DNA from 4 places in the Pseudomonas sp. PS02290 genome. Region 2 is predicted to be linked to each of the others. Evidence: predicted binding sites of a transcription regulator. Region 2 holds the regulator's gene; each other region holds the start of a gene.
The links. Region 2 encodes FliA, which starts transcription of late flagellar genes. Its sites were predicted from a motif close to CTAAAGTTTNNNNNNNNNNNGCCGNTAA; they were not measured.

Region 1 (4,211 bases), on a different contig from region 2:
CTCGGTGACCACTGACCACATTTCCCCCGCCGGCAACATCAAGCTCGATAGCCCGGCCGGGCGTTATCTGCGCAGCAAGGGCGTGGAATACAAGGACTTCAACTCCTACGGCTCGCGGCGCGGCAACCATGAAGTGATGATGCGCGGCACCTTCGCCAACATCCGCATTCGCAACGAAATGCTCGGCGGCGAAGAGGGCGGCTACACGCTGCACGTGCCCACCGACGAGAAGCTGCCGATCTATGACGCGGCCATGCGTTATCAGGAAGAAGGCACGCCGCTGGTGGTCATTGCCGGTCAGGAATACGGCACGGGCTCCAGTCGCGACTGGGCGGCGAAAGGCACGAATCTGCTGGGCGTCAAGGCGGTCATCGCCGAGAGCTTCGAGCGCATCCACCGTTCCAACCTGGTCGGCATGCGCGTCCTGCCGCTGCAGTTCAAGGCGGGCGAAAGCCGCAAAACCCTGGGCCTGACCGGCAAGGAAGTGCTGAACATCATCGGGCTCACCGGCGCCACGCTGCAACCGGGCATGAGCCTGGCGGTGCAGATCACCGGGGAGGACGGGCAGCAGGAAACCATCAACGTGCTGTGCCGGATCGATACCCTGAATGAAGTGGAATACTTCAAGGCGGGAGGGATTCTGCATTACGTGTTGCGGCAGCTGATTGCTTCCTGAGCCTCATCCCGTCTGAAGCCGGTCTCGCTGTGAGTGGGACTGGCTTTAGCCGGGAAGGCGTAAGATGCCACAACGCAATATCAATGGCGCTCAAACCGGCCTCTTCCCGGCTGAAGCCGGTCCTACGGGCACATCGCGTGCTGTTAGTGGGACCGGCTTTAGCCGGGAAGGCGTCGTCTGCCTCACCGCAAATTGCCAGCGTCTAACCCAAATCCCTCGTCATCAGAAACGCCCTACACGACCTCCGCCCTGCATCCACGAAACAATCGGACCCGCTCCCCGTTGATCCGACATACACACGCGTTTAATCAACGTTAAAATCGCCAGCCTATTCCGACGCTCAAGGACGACTTCATGTCGGTGCAACGCTGGACTTCCCTCCTTCTGCTCTCTCTCGGCTACTGCCTGGCGCTGCTCTACGGCCAGCTCAGCGTTCCCGTGGTCATCACGTTCGGACTGCTGATCATGGCCGGCATCTGCGTCAGCCATTTCCAGCACCGCGCCGTGCGCCTCTTCGGCCACGCCCTGCTTATTGCCATGGCAGCGGGGCTGGCCAGTCACTGGCTGCCCGGTTTCCTCAGCGCAAGGGCGATTGCCGGCGTGCGCCTCAGCCCCGAGGCCGCGCCGTATTCGATGTACCTGAATCTCGACAAGCCCCTTATTGGCTTCTGGATCGCCATCGCCTGCCCCTGGGTGTTTATCGCGTTCAGTCCCCGACGCTGGCTGGGCGTCACCAGCATCGCCTTGCCCGTCACCGCAGCAGCGTGTTTATCAACGGCGCTGCTGCTGGGCCTCGTCGGCTGGTCGCCCAAGTGGCCCGAGCAAACAGGCATCTGGGCGCTGAACAACCTGCTGTTGGTCGCGCTGACCGAGGAACTGCTCTTTCGCGGTTACCTGCAAGGCGGCCTGAAAAGATGGCTGCAACACTTGCCCTGCCACGACGCCCTGGCCATCGGGACAGCCTCGCTGCTGTTCGGTCTTGCGCACATCGGTGCTGGCTGGGAATGGGCGCTTCTGGCGGGCCTCGCAGGCGTGGGTTACGGCGTGGCTTATCGACTGGGCGGCCTGCCCGCTGCGGTCCTCACCCATTTCGGTCTGAACCTGCTGCATTTCAGCCTGTTCACCTATCCGATGTTCGATCGCTGAAGCGACCGCCCGCGACACCCAACCTATGACGCAGTTCACAAAAGCTTAATTTTTTTCGCTTCGGGCCGATAACCCTTCACAGCCTTCCTGGATCGAATAGCTCATGCGAAATAACCAGCCCATCACTCAACGCGAACGGACCTTCCCGGCGCAGCAACGGTTGATCTCCACCACCGATGCGCGCGGCGTCATCACCTATTGCAACGACGCCTTCATTGAAATCAGCGGTTTTTCCCAAGATGAATTGATCAAATCGCCGCACAACACCGTGCGCCATCCGGACGTGCCGACAGCGGTATTCGAACACATGTGGGCCACCCTCAAGCAGGGCCAGCCGTGGATGGGGATCGTCAAGAACCGCTGCAAGAACGGCGACCACTATTGGGTCAACGCTTACGTCACGCCAGTCTTCGAGAACAAACAGGTCGTGGGCTTCGAGTCCGTGCGTATCAAGCCGACCGCTGAACAGGTGCGTCGCGCCGAATCGCTCTACAAACGTCTGAACAGCGGCAAAAGCGCGGTGCCAAGCCGTGACAAGTGGCTGCCGCTGTTGCAGGACTGGCTGCCGTTCATCCTGGTGAGCCAGGTGAGTTTTTTGATTGGCGTGTGGCTGAATTCCCATTGGGGCTTCCTGCTCGCCGCCGCAGTGTCCGTACCGCTTGGCCTGCTGGGGTTGAGCTGGCAACAGCGTGGCCTCAAGCGCCTGCTGCGTCTGGCCGAGCAAACCACCTCCGACCCGTTGATCGCGCAGATGTACACCGACAGTCGCGGCGCACAGGCGCGGCTGGAGATGTCGATCCTCAGCCAGGAAGCGCGTCTCAAGACCTGCCTCACCCGCCTGCAGGACACCGCCGAACACCTCAACGACCAGGCCCGTCAGTCCGACACCCTCGCGCAGGCCAGCTCCACCGGCCTGGAACGTCAGCGCGTGGAAACCGAACAGGTCGCCACCGCCGTCAACCAGATGGCCGCGACCACCCAGGAAGTGGCCAATCACGTGCAGCGCACCGCTGACGCCACGCAACAGGCCAACGAACTGACCCGTCGCGGCCGCGAGATCGCCAGCGACACCCGCGAAGCCATCCAGCGCCTGTCGGCCTCAGTGGGCGAAACAGGCCTGACCGTGACCCAGCTCGCGAAAGACAGCGACGAGATTGGTGGCGTTGTCGATGTCATCAAAGGGATCGCCGACCAGACCAACCTGCTGGCGTTGAACGCGGCCATCGAAGCCGCCCGCGCGGGCGAAATGGGTCGCGGCTTTGCTGTCGTCGCCGATGAAGTCCGCCAACTGGCGCAACGCACCACCGAGTCGACCGGCCAGATCCATGCCCTCATCGCCCAGCTGCAACAGACGGCTACCAACGCGGTTCAGACCATGAACACAGGCCGGCGCCAGGCCGAAGAAGGCGTCGAGCAGGTCATGGAAGCCGACAGGGCGTTGGTAGGTATCAGCGACGCAGTGGCCAACATCACCGACATGACCACGCAGATCGCCGCCGCCACCGAAGAGCAAAGCTCGGTGGCAGAAGAGGTCAGCCGCAATATCAGCACCATCGCGCACCTGGCGGACCAGACCTCTGACGAAGCCCGTCGCTCTGCCACGCTCAGTGCCGAACTGACCCAAACTGCTCACACGCAATACTCCTTAGTGGAACGCTTTAACCGCTGAGTGTCAGTGGGTTATGCGAAGGCCCCGGCAGATTGTCTGCCGGGGCCTTTTTGTTTGTGTTGGGGTTTAAGTAGGGCATTTCTGAAAATCATTTGGGGAAGCTTTTTTTGGTTTGGAGCAGGGGTTTGGCTGTTGACAGGATTTGTAGAACTCTATTAGTTGATTGTTGAAAGACGATAAATAGTTACCACCTCGGGTGGAGTATTTGTTGATCTGGACAATCAATTTAATGCGCACTCTTTCTGCGGATGAAAGTGGAGGGGTGTGCTTGATGGAGAAACTTATGAATGAGCAATTTCCTTTCAGCGCCCCGCTGGTCACCAAAGCGAGCCCTATCGACGGCCTCTTACAAATCGTGGATTTAACTCAACCCATCCCCGTTGAAATCATCATTTGGAATGGAGCGCGTCCAGGCTATATTGTTCAACTACGACTTGATGGAGATCCGATTGGAGTCCCGATGGTCGTAGGCGAACAGCAGCCTGGAGAAATGGTACAACTTGAGCTAAGTCAACATCTGCTATGTGAAAGTCGCAGTTATTCCCTCAGCTATCAGGCTACAAATAATATCAATGGCGTGACTCGCGAATCTCCTGCAGCAGCGCTAAAGGTCGACCGCACCAAACCCGGCGCCACCCTCCTCGCTCCCCTCATCTTCCCCACCGCCACCTTCGGCGATCAACTCATTGGCCTCCTCCCTGGCTACGCCGGCATGGAACC
Region 2 (4,211 bases):
GCTCGGCCAGGCGAGCCAGCGCGGCCAGCAATTCAGGCGTGGCCGGGGTGACGGCAGAACGCTCGCGCACCTGACCGAACATGCTGTTAACAGTGTCGAGCGCTTCGAGCACCACGTCCATGAGCTCCGAGTCGACGCGACGCTCACCCTTACGCAGGATGTCGAACACGTTCTCGGCGATGTGACAGCATTCAACCAGCTCGTTGAGCTGGAGGAAGCCGGCGCCCCCTTTTACAGTGTGAAAACCGCGAAAAATTGCATTGAGCAGGTCCGCATCGTCAGGCCGGCTTTCCAGCTCGACCAACTGCTCTGACAACAGCTCGAGAATCTCGCCGGCCTCTACCAGAAAATCCTGAAGGATTTCTTCATCGGCGCCGAAGCTCATTGGGGGGTGCTCCTAAAATTAACCGTCAAACCGATCCGGAGGCTGCACTGACGGCCTGCGCGCATTGCTTTCGTCGAAGCATTGGCGCGCGGGTCCAGCAGCCACTTTCACAGAAAACCTGAAGTCCGAGACAGAATGACCGAATCAGAATCCGAGGCTGGATAGCAGATCGTCAACATCATCCTGTCCGGATACAACGTCTTCACGTTTATCGGCATGAATCTGCGGACCTTCACCCTTGGAGTGAAGTTTTTCTTGTTCTTTTTGCTGACGGAACATTTCCTGGTCGTGCTCGATGCCCGCGAAGCGGTCCACCTGGCTCGCCATGAGCACCAGCTTGAGCAGATTGCGCTCGACTTCCGTGACCAGCGTGGTCACGCGCTTGATCACCTGACCGGTGAGGTCCTGGTAATCCTGGGCCAGCAGAATGTCGTTCAGGTGCGCAGAGACCTCGGTGGTCTCCTTCTCGCTGCGGGTCAGGAACACATCGACGCGGCGGGCCAGATCACGAAACTCTTCGGCGCTGATCTCGCGGCGCATGAAGCGTCCCCAATCGGCGCTCAAGGACTTGGCGTCTTCAGTGAGCCCGTGCATCAACGGCGTGCTCAGCTCTACCAGATCCATGGTCCGGTTCGCCGCGTTTTCAGTCAGCCTGACGACGTACGACAGCCGCTCGGTGGCGTCGGTGATCTGGGAGACCTCCTCGGCCTGCGGCATGTTCGGGTCGATCTGGAAGTTGACGATCGCGCTGTGCAGCTCGCGCGTCAGTTTGCCGACTTCCTGATACAGGCCGCGGTCGCGGGTCTGGTTAAGCTCATGGATCAGTTGCACGGCGTCGCCGAACTTGCCTTTTTCAAGGCTCGCGACCAGCTCTTGTGCGTGTTTCTTCAGGGTTGACTCAAAGTCACCCATTGTCGAATCTTTGGAATCCATAGCGCCCTCGCAGCGGACATCAGCTATTGACGCGCTCGAATATCTTTTCGATTTTTTCTTTGAGCACTTGCGCGGTGAACGGCTTCACCACGTAGCCGTTCACACCGGCCTGAGCGGCTTCGATGATCTGCTCGCGCTTGGCTTCGGCAGTGACCATCAGCACCGGCAGGCTGCGCAGACGCTCGTCGGCACGCACCTGACGCAACAGGTCGATGCCGGACATGCCCGGCATGTTCCAGTCAGTGACGAGGAAGTCAAAAGCGCCGCTTTGCAGCATCGGCAATGCGGTGAGTCCGTCATCTGCTTCGGCCGTGTTGGTGAACCCAAGGTCACGCAACAGGTTTTTTATGATCCGCCGCATCGTTGAGAAGTCATCAACGATGAGGATTTTCATGTTCTTGTCCAATTCGACCTCCAAGCAGTCTTTAACGCGTTCAGCACCTGAACGCGCGTTCAATCAATACCGGCTGTGCCGAACATCAAGAGGGGGTTGAATCGACCGGAACAAGCGCAGCGAAACCGGATCATCTACGACCCGGTTCGACCGACTCCTGCCGTGTCTCATTTGCTTCCCGCTCACGTCTTGCACAGCCGGTCTTACACGCAACACGCAGGCCTCGCGGCCTGCGCCTGATTCACGAACGTGCGCGCCACTCGCCAAGACGACCGCGCAACCGCGCCGCGCATTGACTGTGCAGCTGGCTGACCCGCGACTCGCTGACCCCCAGGACCTCACCGATTTCCTTGAGGTTCAGCTCTTCGTCGTAGTACAGCGACAACACCAGGCGTTCACGTTCGGGCAAGTTGGCAATGGCCTCGGCCAGCGCAGCCTGGAAGCGCTCGTCTTCCAGATCCCGCGACGGTTCGAGGGACTGGCTCGCGCCGTCCTCGTGCAGCCCTTCGTGTTCGCCGTCCTGCAACAGGTCGTCGAAACTGAACAGGCGGCTGCCCAGGGTATCGTTCAAAATCCCGTAGTAATCGTCGAGACTCATTTCAAGTTCGGCAGCAACCTCGTGATCTTTAGCGTCACGGCCGGTTTTTGCTTCGATTGCACGAATCGCGTCACTGACCATGCGCGTGTTGCGGTGGACCGAGCGCGGCGCCCAGTCCCCCTTGCGCACTTCGTCGAGCATCGCACCACGGATACGAATACCCGCGTACGTCTCGAAGCTGGCCCCTTTGGTGGAGTCGTATTTGGTCGAGACTTCGAGCAAGCCAATCATGCCCGCCTGGATCAAATCCTCGACCTGCACGCTGGCCGGCAGACGCGCCAGCAAGTGGTAGGCGATTCGTTTGACCAGCGGGGCATAACGCTCGATCAGCTCATACTGGGAGTCTTTGGACGATTTGCTGTACATGCGATAGCCACTTGCTGTCATGAGACGGGCCCTGCGCTGGTTTGATGCACGAGGCGTTCTACGAAAAATTCCAGGTGGCCGCGCGGGTTCGCCGGGAGCGGCCAGGTGTCGACTTTCTGCGCGATGGCCTTGAACGCCAGGGCACATTTGGAACGCGGAAACGCTTCGTACACGGCGCGCTGTTTCTGCACGGCCTTGCGTACGCATTCGTCGTACGGCACGGCGCCCACATATTGCAGGGCCACGTCGAGAAAACGGTCGGTGACTTTGGTCAGCTTGGCGAAGAGGTTGCGCCCTTCCTGCGGGCTCTGGGCCATGTTGGCCAGGACGCGGAAGCGGTTCATGCCGTAATCGCGGTTGAGCAGTTTGATCAGGGCATAGGCGTCGGTGATCGATGTGGGCTCGTCGCACACCACCAGCAGCACTTCCTGGGCCGCGCGGACAAAGCTCACCACCGACTCGCCGATGCCGGCGGCGGTATCGATGACCAGCACATCGAGGTTGTCGCCAATGTCACTGAACGCCTGAATCAGCCCGGCATGCTGCGCCGGGGTCAGGTGGACCATGCTCTGGGTGCCCGATGCCGCCGGCACGATGCGTACACCGCCCGGGCCTTGCAGCAAGACATCGCGCAGCTCGCACCGCCCTTCGATGACATCAGCCAGGGTGCGTTTGGGGGTCAGACCCAACAATACGTCGACGTTGGCCAGACCCAGATCGGCGTCCAGCAGCATGACGCGACGTCCCAGCTCGGCCAGTGCCAGTGAAAGATTCACTGAAACGTTGGTCTTGCCTACGCCACCTTTGCCACCGGTCACCGCGATAACCTGTACGGGATGCATGCTGCCCATGTTAATTGTTTACCTTGTCTTGCTTAGACCTAAGCCACATGTCGGGCTGCACGTTCAGTGTCTGAACAATGCCTGGCAGACCATCGATGCAGGAAAATTCCACTGTCATTTTCTTCACCTAGCCCGCGCGCTTGCCGGTGCTGTGATAAAGATCCGCAAACATATCCGCCATCGCTTCCTCGCTCGGCTCCTCCTGCATCTGCACGCTGACAGCCCGGCTCACCAATTGGTGCCGACGCGGCAAATGCAGATCATCCGGTATCCGTGGGCCATCGGTGAGATAGGCCACAGGCAGTTCGTGTGTCACGGCCAGGCTGAGCACTTCGCCAAGGCTGGCCGTTTCGTCGAGCTTGGTCAGGATGCACCCGGCCAGGCCGCAACGTTTGTAACTGTGATAAGCCGCTGACAGCACCTGCTTCTGGCTGGTCGTCGCCAGCACCAGGTAGTTGCGCGCCTTGATGCCACGCCCGGCGAGGGTTTCCAGTTGCAGACGCAGGGCCGGATCGCTGGCTTGCAGGCCGGCGGTGTCGATCAACACCACGCGCTTGCGCAACAGCGGCTCCAGCGCCTGTGCCAGGGACTGGCCCGGGTCGACGTGGGTGACCGGTACATTGAGGATCCGGCCCAGGGTTTTCAGTTGCTCCTGAGCGCCAATGCGGAAACTGTCCATGCTCACCAGCGCGA
Region 3 (4,211 bases), on a different contig from region 2:
CCTATGACCGGAGCCTTCATGACCGCTGCCCGCTTGCTCGTCCCGCTCAGCCTCACCCTGCTTGCCGCTTGCGCCCAGGCGCCAAAACAGATCGTTTCCCTGGACGATCAGCAAGACTGTCCCCTTTCTCTCAAAACCGGCCAGACCCTCATGCTGATGCTGCCCAGCAATCCCACGACCGGGCACCGCTGGCTGATGCAAAACCCCGCGCCGTCGATTCTGAGCAGCCTGGGGCCCGAGGTGTTCAATGCCTCCAAAGAAGTAGGTTTGGTCGGTGAAGGTGGTCAGTCAGTCTGGCGCTACCGAGCCGCCAATCCGGGCACGGGTCACCTGATGATGGTCTACCAACAACCCTGGGCGCCGGAAGTGGCGCCAGCGCGCACCTTCGACTGCGTCATTACGGTGAACTGATCGCCCGCTCATTCCACGGCCGCCCCCCCCCCGCAGGAACGTCCTTGCCGGCGAAGGGCTGATCAGTCGCTGAGCACTGGCGTGAGCCTCTGTCACTCGGCCAGTAATTGCGCAGCGTCGAAGCCCATGCGCAAGTTGCCCCAATGACGGCCTTCGAAGAAGAACGGCACGTCAATTTCGGTCATGATTTCGCCGGTGTCGCGCAGGTAGGTTTGCAGCAGGAAGCGCTGTTGGTTAGCGGCTGCGCGCAGGCCGATGGGGTCAGCGAACATGCGCTTGTTCCGGCACACCGGAAGGTCGATAGCTCGGTCGCCCGTAGGTTTTTTCGACACCCAGCTGTTGTTCACCGGGCAGTAACCCTTGCTGTCGACGATGAAGGTGACCTTTCCGCCCCGCGTGCCTTTGGTGAGCGCGTCGCACTCTTCCTGACAGATCTGCGCAAAGCGTTCGGTGTAGCTGGTCGTGTATTGCTTGGGATCAGTCCCGGGAATCAATTTGTAGTTCTGATCGAACAGGTTGACGCCCTCACGTTGCAGCGCGGCCAGACGCACCTGGAGCCGGTCGCGGCAATGACTGGCGCGGGTAATGCCAGCGTCCAGCGCGCCATGCCCGAGGACAAACCGGCCCAGCAGCGCCTGAACCTTTTCCGCCACGCCCGAGAGGTCTCGGGTGGCCGTGGCCGAATGCTGCATGCGCTGGTCGATGGACTGGCTGTCCGCATGAATCTGCGTGACGCGGTCGTTGATGCCGGTGTTGCTGTCGGCAAACTGCTGGATGTGCGAGGCGATGTCCTCAAGCTTCGTGTGGGTGGATTCGAAGTCGCCGATCATGCTCTCGAAATGCCCAGACGCGCGCTCGACCACTTTCTGGGTCTCCCGGGCGCTGTGGCTGATCTGGGTGGTTTGCTCGTGGGTCGAGCTCACCTCCAGCAACATGGCGTCGATGTTCTGGGAAATGTCCTCGGTGGCGCGGCTGACGTTCTGGGCGAGGGTCCGGACTTCGTCGGCAACCACCGCGAAACCACGCCCGCTCTCCCCTGCACGCGCCGCCTCGATCGCCGCGTTGAGCGCCAGAAGATTGGTCTGGGAGGAGATTTGTTGAATCAATCCGACAATGGATTTGATGCTCGACGAACGTTGGTTCAGCGCCGAAACCAGGGTGCCGAACTCATTCAGGCTGCTGGAAATCTCACTGATGTTGCCGGTCACTTCCAGCAGTTCAGTGTAGGAGTCGCGGGCCATGCTGAGGTTCTGCGCGGTGGTCCCGGAAATGCCCTGAGTCTGCCGGGACACTTCGGCAATCCGACCCACTGCGTCGTTGCTCTGCTCCATGACTTCCTTGGCGAAGCGCGCCTGATGGGTCGCGCTGTCGCTGGAATCGCTGATATTTTTCAGCGAGCGCGCGGACTCCACGGCAATGTGCACGGTCAACGCCTGAACGCTGCTGATGATCTCCCGCTGTTTGGCCAGAAACCGGTTGCAGGTGCTCGCCAGCACGCGAATTTCATCGTGGGTCAACAGCGGCAAGTCCTTGGACAGGTCGCCCTCGCCGTTGGCAATGCCTTCCAGCGCCAAGCTCATCTGGGTCACCGGCCGCACGATCAAGTGCCGGAAATACCAGACCATGAAGCTGACCAGACACAGGGTAAACAGCGTGCTGCCCAGAATGGCGTTGCTCAGCACATCGAGTTTCCCCTCGATCATGCTTAGCGTCTCCGCTGGCAACTGCGCGCTGCGCAACTGCAGAAGGATGTCCGCACGCAGGCTCACGGCCACCCAGTACACCACGGCGCTCACCAACACGATCAGAAAAAGGCTCGACAGCTTCTTGGTCAAAGAATTGAAAAACTGCCTTTCGATGGACTCGTACAACGCCTTGAACGCATGCATGCCACGGTTCCCTGTGCCAGTAATGAAATGAGTTGCGAATTAAGGTGTTTCGACTGCCGGGGGGAAAGCTTTAACGCTGCGGGGGGAAGGCACCCGGTCATGGCCAGCGTTGCAGCCAACACCGACGAATGGAATAAATGACATTGATTCTCAATTGTAACTTACCGATAATTGAGAACCATCACCATTTGTTACATTCGCCGGAGCGTTGCCCGCCATGCGTCACTCGATCCCCTTTTGCCCAAAGGCCCTTTCGTTAATCGCCCTGAGCGTGCTCAACACAGCGAATGCCGAAGAGACAGCGCTCAGCCTGCCGGCCACTGACGTGACGTCAACCGCCACCTACGGCGACACCGGCAACCCGCAGGGCTACCAGGGCAAGCCCAGCAGCACCACCACCCGGCTGGACCTGACCAACCAGGAAACGCCCCAGGGTGTGACCAACATCAAACGCGAGCAAATGGATGACTTCAAGCTCAACAGCATCCGCGATGTGTTGACCAGCACCCCCGGCGTCAACGTGCAGAAAGTCGAAACAGACCGCACCTATTTCACCGCGCGCGGTTTCGACATCAACAACTTCCAGTACGACGGCACGGCGATGCCGATGACCAATGGTTTGCTGGTGGGCGATATCGACCTGGCGCCCTACGAACAGGTCGATATCGTGCACGGCGCCAACGGCTTGATGTCCGGGGCCGGCAACCCCTCGGCCACGGTCAACTTCATCCGCAAACGCCCGACTTACGATCCCCAGGCAAAGATCGACGTGACCGCCGGTTCCTGGGACAAACGCCGGGTGGACATCGACGTCTCCGGCCCCCTGACCGACTCGGGCAACGTACGCGGGCGGGTCATCTACGCCAACGAAAACGGCAACTCATACCTTGATCGCTACTCCCGCGAGAAGAACATCTTCAGCGGTCTGCTGGCATTCGACCTGAGCGACAGCGACACGCTGACCCTTGGTTACGAGGACCAGAAAACCAACGCCAATGGCTCAAGCTGGGGCGCACTGCCGCTGGTCGACGGCAATGGCAACGCCATTCATTACAGCAGCACCCATTCCAATATTTCCCAGCCGTGGGTGCATTGGGACGTTCACACGCAACGTGCGTTTGCCGAGTGGGAGCACACCTTCGCCAACGACTGGAAGTCGAAGCTGACCGTCGCCGGCGCCGAGCACCGCGAAGACACCGAGATGTTCTACATGTACGGCGACAGCACTTCACCCACCGGTTACACCGGACTGGGCTCCAAGTACAAAGACAAGAACCTCGAACTCAGTGGCGATTACTCGCTGAGCGGCCCCTTCATGCTCGGCGGTCGGGAACATCAACTCACGCTGGGGGCGAACGCTGCACGCCAGCGCAATCGCGAATCCTCGCAGTACGGTGACGTCCTCAACTACTCGCCTGTGACCCTTGAAGATGCGCTGCATGGCTACCTGCCGCAGCCGAATTACGTCGCTGCGTTACCCGCTGCGACCTCGAACTACACCGATCGCCAGAAGAGCGTTTACGCCGGCGCGCGTTTCAGCCTGACCGACGATCTGCATGTGATCACCGGCGCCCGCATGCTCAGCGCGGACAGCAATGGCGACAACTACGGCTCGGCGCGGGAGGTGCGCATTCACGGCAAAGTCACGCCGTATGCCGGTATCGTCTACGACCTGACCCCCGAATACGCGCTGTACGCCAGTTACACCGAAGTCTTCAATCCGCAGTATTACCTCGACGGTCAAGGCCGGGTGCTCGATCCGCTTGAAGGCAAAAGCTATGAAGCGGGCATCAAGGGCCAGTTGCTGGACAAGAAGCTCAACGTCAGCGCAGCGGTGTTCCATGCCAAGCAAGACAACGTGCCGGGCAGTTCGACCTATGACGCCAACCTGGGCGGCTATGTCTACGAGGC
Region 4 (4,211 bases), on a different contig from region 2:
CCTGGTCGAGATTGATGCTCACCTGGACCTTCCTTGTCTATCAATGAACGTGCAATGAACGTGGCTGGGACTGGCGTGGCGGGCCCTGGCTATGAGGCCGCTTTGCGGCACAGCTCAAGGGCCTGCGTGACCGCCACGCTCTGGCCGGTGACGCTTAACGCCGTGCCAGTGCTGTCGGCTTCACGCTGGATGACCGCGAGCAACTGCAGCCCCGCTCCATCCATTTCTGTGACCTGCGAGAGGTCGAGCTTCAGGCGTGGCGCCCCACCCATCCGCGGCAATAGCGCGCCCGCCAGCTCGGCGACGGAGTAGATCGTCAGCTCTCCGTCAATACTGACGCAGGTGCTGTCGTCGAGTGTTTCGATGGTGATCGGCATCGCAGCCTCCCTCGCGCAAGGATTCAGGGCAGGATCAGTTTCGACACCGCTGCCAGCATCTGCGCGGGCTGGAACGGCTTGACCACCCACGCCTTGGCACCCGCCGCCTGGCCCTCGGCCTTCTTCGACTCCTGGGATTCGGTGGTCAGCATGATGATCGGGGTGAACTTGTAGCTGGCCAGCTTCTTGACCTCCTTGACGAAGGTGATGCCGTCCATGTTGGGCATGTTCACGTCGCTGATGATCAGGTGCACTTTCTGCCCGGTGAGCTTGCCCAGCGCATCCTTGCCGTCGCACGCTTCGATCACGTCGTAACCGGCGCTTTTCAAGGCAATGCCTACCACTTGCCGCACGCTGCTGGAGTCGTCGACCACTAATACATTCTTCGCCATGAGGGGCTCCTAAAAGAAGGTGATGTCTTGAGAGTTCTGCTGCACGGGCGTCTCTCCACGATGGGTGCGCCGCTGCTCGTCAGTGGCGTAAGTGGCGTCCATGCGCGCCAGCCACTGGCGGGCATCAATGGACGTCGCCTGATCCGGGGCCTCGTTCGCCTGCCGCAAATGACCATGCAAGTCGTCCATGTTGTCGCGCACGTGGCTGAGGATCTGGCTCACACGGTCCTGGAATTGCAGGTCGACCAGCACCTCGGTCATCTCGTCACCAATGCCCCGGCTTTCCTGCTTGAGCAGGTCAGCGGATTCGGCCAGGCGGCCGGTGATGTTATGAAAACGCTCGAGCACGACTTGAATACTGTTCTCTGACGCGGCCACCGATTGACTGTCCTGATCGGCGCTGCTGGAGGCGGCGTGCACCAATTGGGTGATGCCGTTATTGATGATGTCGACCTTGGCCGACATCTGCTGGCCGGTCTCGCTGGATTTGCTCGACAGGCTGCGCACCGCGTCGGCCACCACGGCAAAGCCGCGACCGGCTTCACCCGCACGGGCCGCTTCAATGGCCGCGTTGAGTGCCAGCAGGTTGGTCTGCGCGGCAATCGCCGCCACGTCGGCGGCCATGGTGCGCAGTTCGCCGGTATACGCGGTGAGGCCGCGCACCTGGGCCAGGGTCTGGTCACGGCTGGTTTGAGCGGCCTTGAGCGAGTTGATCACCTGGCTCAAATCGCTTTCGCTGAGGGACAGCACTTCAAGCGCCCCGTCCGCGGTTTGCCCATCGAGTTCGCCGGCAGCGCGCTGGGAAGCCTGAACCGTTTCCTGCAACCGCGCTGCGATTCCGATGAAGCGATTGGTCAGATTCACAATCGCTTCTTCGGTCTGATACCGAGAGCTTTCCACTTGCCGGGCCCAGATCGGCATGGCGCCCAGCAATACCTCATCGAGTTGTACCCGCGAGGTCATGCCGTTGCTCGCCGCGTCTGCCTCTGACTGATCCGCTTGTGCTCGGGCAGTGGCTCGCAGCACCACGTCACGCTGGGAAGCAGCACTCCAGGCGCCTGCGCCGAGGCCGACGAGAACCAGCGCCGCGCACGCGATGAGGTTAGGGAGAGAGGTTGACTGGAACAGTATCCAGGCGACGGCGGGCACGACCGGAACGAGGGTGAACCCGAGAAAGCGCCGAGAGCGGAGAACGGAAATGGGGCTGGATTGACGCTGGGTCATGGGTTCGATCCTTGAACAATGTTGCGTATGTAACTGACATCACGGTTATCTGCCCAGCGCGTCACAACTTGAGTCACCCCCCCCTGCCTTCCGTCTGGTTTATGACTGTCGCGTGACCGGCTCGGCGACTTCACGGTAATTGATCACCTCATCCGTTGAACCTGCTGCATCTGCCTGACCGCCAGGCCTAGACCAAGGCCGCAGCTTTATCGAGTTCATGGTTGAGCGGTTTGGTTGAGGCCCCTTTTTTCAATTCAGGTGCCTTTGGATTCATATACTGAAATGTGCTCGACAATCGCTGCCAACGCCTCTGCCGGGGAATCAAGTGCGGTGTCTACGGTGAAGGGATCTGTATCCCAAGGCTCATAGTCATGGTTCATAACGGATTGCCAGGCAGGAGGCGTCAGCCCCAGGATATCGACCTGCCGGGTCTCCACCCTGCGCCGATGCTCCGTCATGTCGGAACAGATGACCTGAAGATTCACCAAGGGAGCACCGAAGCGAGCAGATATATCGCGCCACGCTCTCCGGCTCTCCATCACGGGATTTACGCAGTCGACAACCACCGTGCCGCCCAAACCAAGGTTGCTGGCCGCCACCTCGTAGGCGATCTGATAACCCGTGCGACCCACATCCCGCGCGAAATCCGCCGAATCACGAAGGGCTTGTTCAATCGCATCGATGCGCACATAAACGGCACCCAGCGTCGCGGCCAGACCCTTGGCGATGGTCGTCTTGCCGGTGCCGGGCAGACCACTGAAGACGATGAGCATCTGCTACTCCCTATAAGATGTGCTGTTCAAATCAGGCGCATTTAGTCATATAAGGCATGCCAGCGGCGCCAGTGGTGTTCAAGATCAAATAAATCAGACCTTTTGAATACAACATGTTGAGTTGAACTCGCTGCCAAAGCTGCCCCACCCAGGAACTCCACATGACACTGACTGCCTCCGGCCTCATCGATCTCGCCCTCTCCAACCCGATCAACGCCCAACTGGTCGAGCGGCTGCCATCCCTGGGGCTCAACCAGACCCTGCTCACCGCAGGCTGCCTGTTTCAGGCGGTCTGGAATCGGCTATCCGACCGTCCCGCCGAATGGGGCGTGAATGATTACGACGTGTTCTATTTCGATGAGGACCTCTCATGGGAGGCAGAGAACCGCGTCATTGTCGCGGCGCAGGCGCTCTTTGAGGACTTGGACGTCAAAGTGGAGCTGCGCAATCAGGCGCGCGTGCACCTATGGTTCGCAGACCGGTTTGGCACTGACTACCCGCCGCTCCAGTCCGCGAAAGAAGGCATTGACCGCTTCCTCATCTGCTCGACCTGCGTCGGATTGCACATCGACACGGGCGAGCTCTACGCGCCCCATGGCCTGGATGAGCTCGAACCGGGGGTTTTGCGTATGAACCCGAACTTCCCGCAACCGGCGCAGTTCCGCAAAAAGGCGCAGGACTATCAGGCTCGCTGGGACTGGTTGCGCGTTATTGAGTCCGGGCCAGATTCCGGTCTCTAAAACGGTTCTGGTGACCCACGCCAGCGCATTGAATTGACGCCAGACTTGAGTAAAGCAAACCCCTTTAAAAAGGATGGCGTCAAATTACCGACTGCAAAACCGCACCTAAACTCAAGCAAATCCCGAAAGCGTCATATTCCCGACGAAATGCATCTCCGCCGCATTGCCACAAGCCATCACCTCCCCTCAAAATCGCCGCACACCCGCTGTCCCGCGCCGTGATTTGCCAAAAAGGAATGAGAGCAATGAAGAGCATTTTTGTGGTTGTAATGACTATGTGTTCCGGTGGGGAAGGATGTCTGGATGAGAGCCAGCCGACGGCGTATTCGACCCGCGCAGAATGCCTGGAGAGCGTTGCCGTGATGCCGACCAGAAAGGGCATCAAATACCGCTGTTCATCGGTGCCCCAGGTGCTGATTACCCAGCAGCGCCGAGCGACCCAGAATCACCTGGTGACCAACTCCGCCGAAGCGTCTGTCCGCCCTTGAGCGACAACGCCGGGTCAGGGATAGACCCGGCCCGGCGCAGTGCATTTACATAGCCGGCTGACTCAGCCCGCCGCCACCACTGTGATTTCCACCAGCAAATCCGGCGCTGCCAGGCGTGATTCCACGGTAGCCCGCGCGGGTGCGTGCCCCTCCGGCGCCCAGGCGTCCCACACTTCATTCATGCCGGCGAAATTCGCCGCGATGTCCGACAGCCAGA

Region 1: the regulator FliA is predicted to act here: its motif matches at 1,867-1,894, upstream of QMX88_RS24460 (methyl-accepting chemotaxis protein).
Region 3: the regulator FliA is predicted to act here: its motif matches at 2,347-2,374, upstream of QMX88_RS03080 (methyl-accepting chemotaxis protein).
Region 4: the regulator FliA is predicted to act here: its motif matches at 2,039-2,066, upstream of QMX88_RS07740 (methyl-accepting chemotaxis protein).

The regions. Positions count from the first base shown of each region.
Region 1 covers NZ_JASCOY010000091.1:9,197-13,407, forward strand. The annotation lists gene acnA (aconitate hydratase AcnA) at 1-676, shown strand, start outside; gene QMX88_RS24455 (CPBP family intramembrane glutamic endopeptidase) at 1,031-1,822, shown strand; gene QMX88_RS24460 (methyl-accepting chemotaxis protein) at 1,926-3,491, shown strand; gene QMX88_RS24465 (hypothetical protein) at 3,775-4,211, shown strand, end outside.
Region 2 covers NZ_JASCOY010000112.1:7,975-12,185, reverse strand. The annotation lists gene QMX88_RS26100 (chemotaxis protein CheA) at 1-385, opposite strand, end outside; gene QMX88_RS26095 (protein phosphatase CheZ) at 530-1,318, opposite strand; gene QMX88_RS26090 (chemotaxis response regulator CheY) at 1,338-1,712, opposite strand; gene fliA (RNA polymerase sigma factor FliA) at 1,954-2,697, opposite strand; gene fleN (flagellar synthesis regulator FleN) at 2,694-3,527, opposite strand; gene flhF (flagellar biosynthesis protein FlhF) at 3,646-4,211, opposite strand, start outside.
Region 3 covers NZ_JASCOY010000003.1:130,427-134,637, reverse strand. The annotation lists gene QMX88_RS03085 (protease inhibitor I42 family protein) at 19-411, shown strand; gene QMX88_RS03080 (methyl-accepting chemotaxis protein) at 504-2,300, opposite strand; gene QMX88_RS03075 (TonB-dependent siderophore receptor) at 2,518-4,211, shown strand, end outside.
Region 4 covers NZ_JASCOY010000010.1:55,020-59,230, forward strand. The annotation lists gene QMX88_RS07725 (chemotaxis protein CheA) at 1-22, opposite strand, end outside; gene QMX88_RS07730 (STAS domain-containing protein) at 90-377, opposite strand; gene QMX88_RS07735 (response regulator) at 401-769, opposite strand; gene QMX88_RS07740 (methyl-accepting chemotaxis protein) at 779-1,993, opposite strand; gene QMX88_RS07745 (AAA family ATPase) at 2,248-2,766, opposite strand; gene QMX88_RS07750 (nucleotidyltransferase family protein) at 2,928-3,506, shown strand; gene QMX88_RS07755 (hypothetical protein) at 3,752-3,994, shown strand; gene QMX88_RS07760 (RidA family protein) at 4,057-4,211, opposite strand, start outside.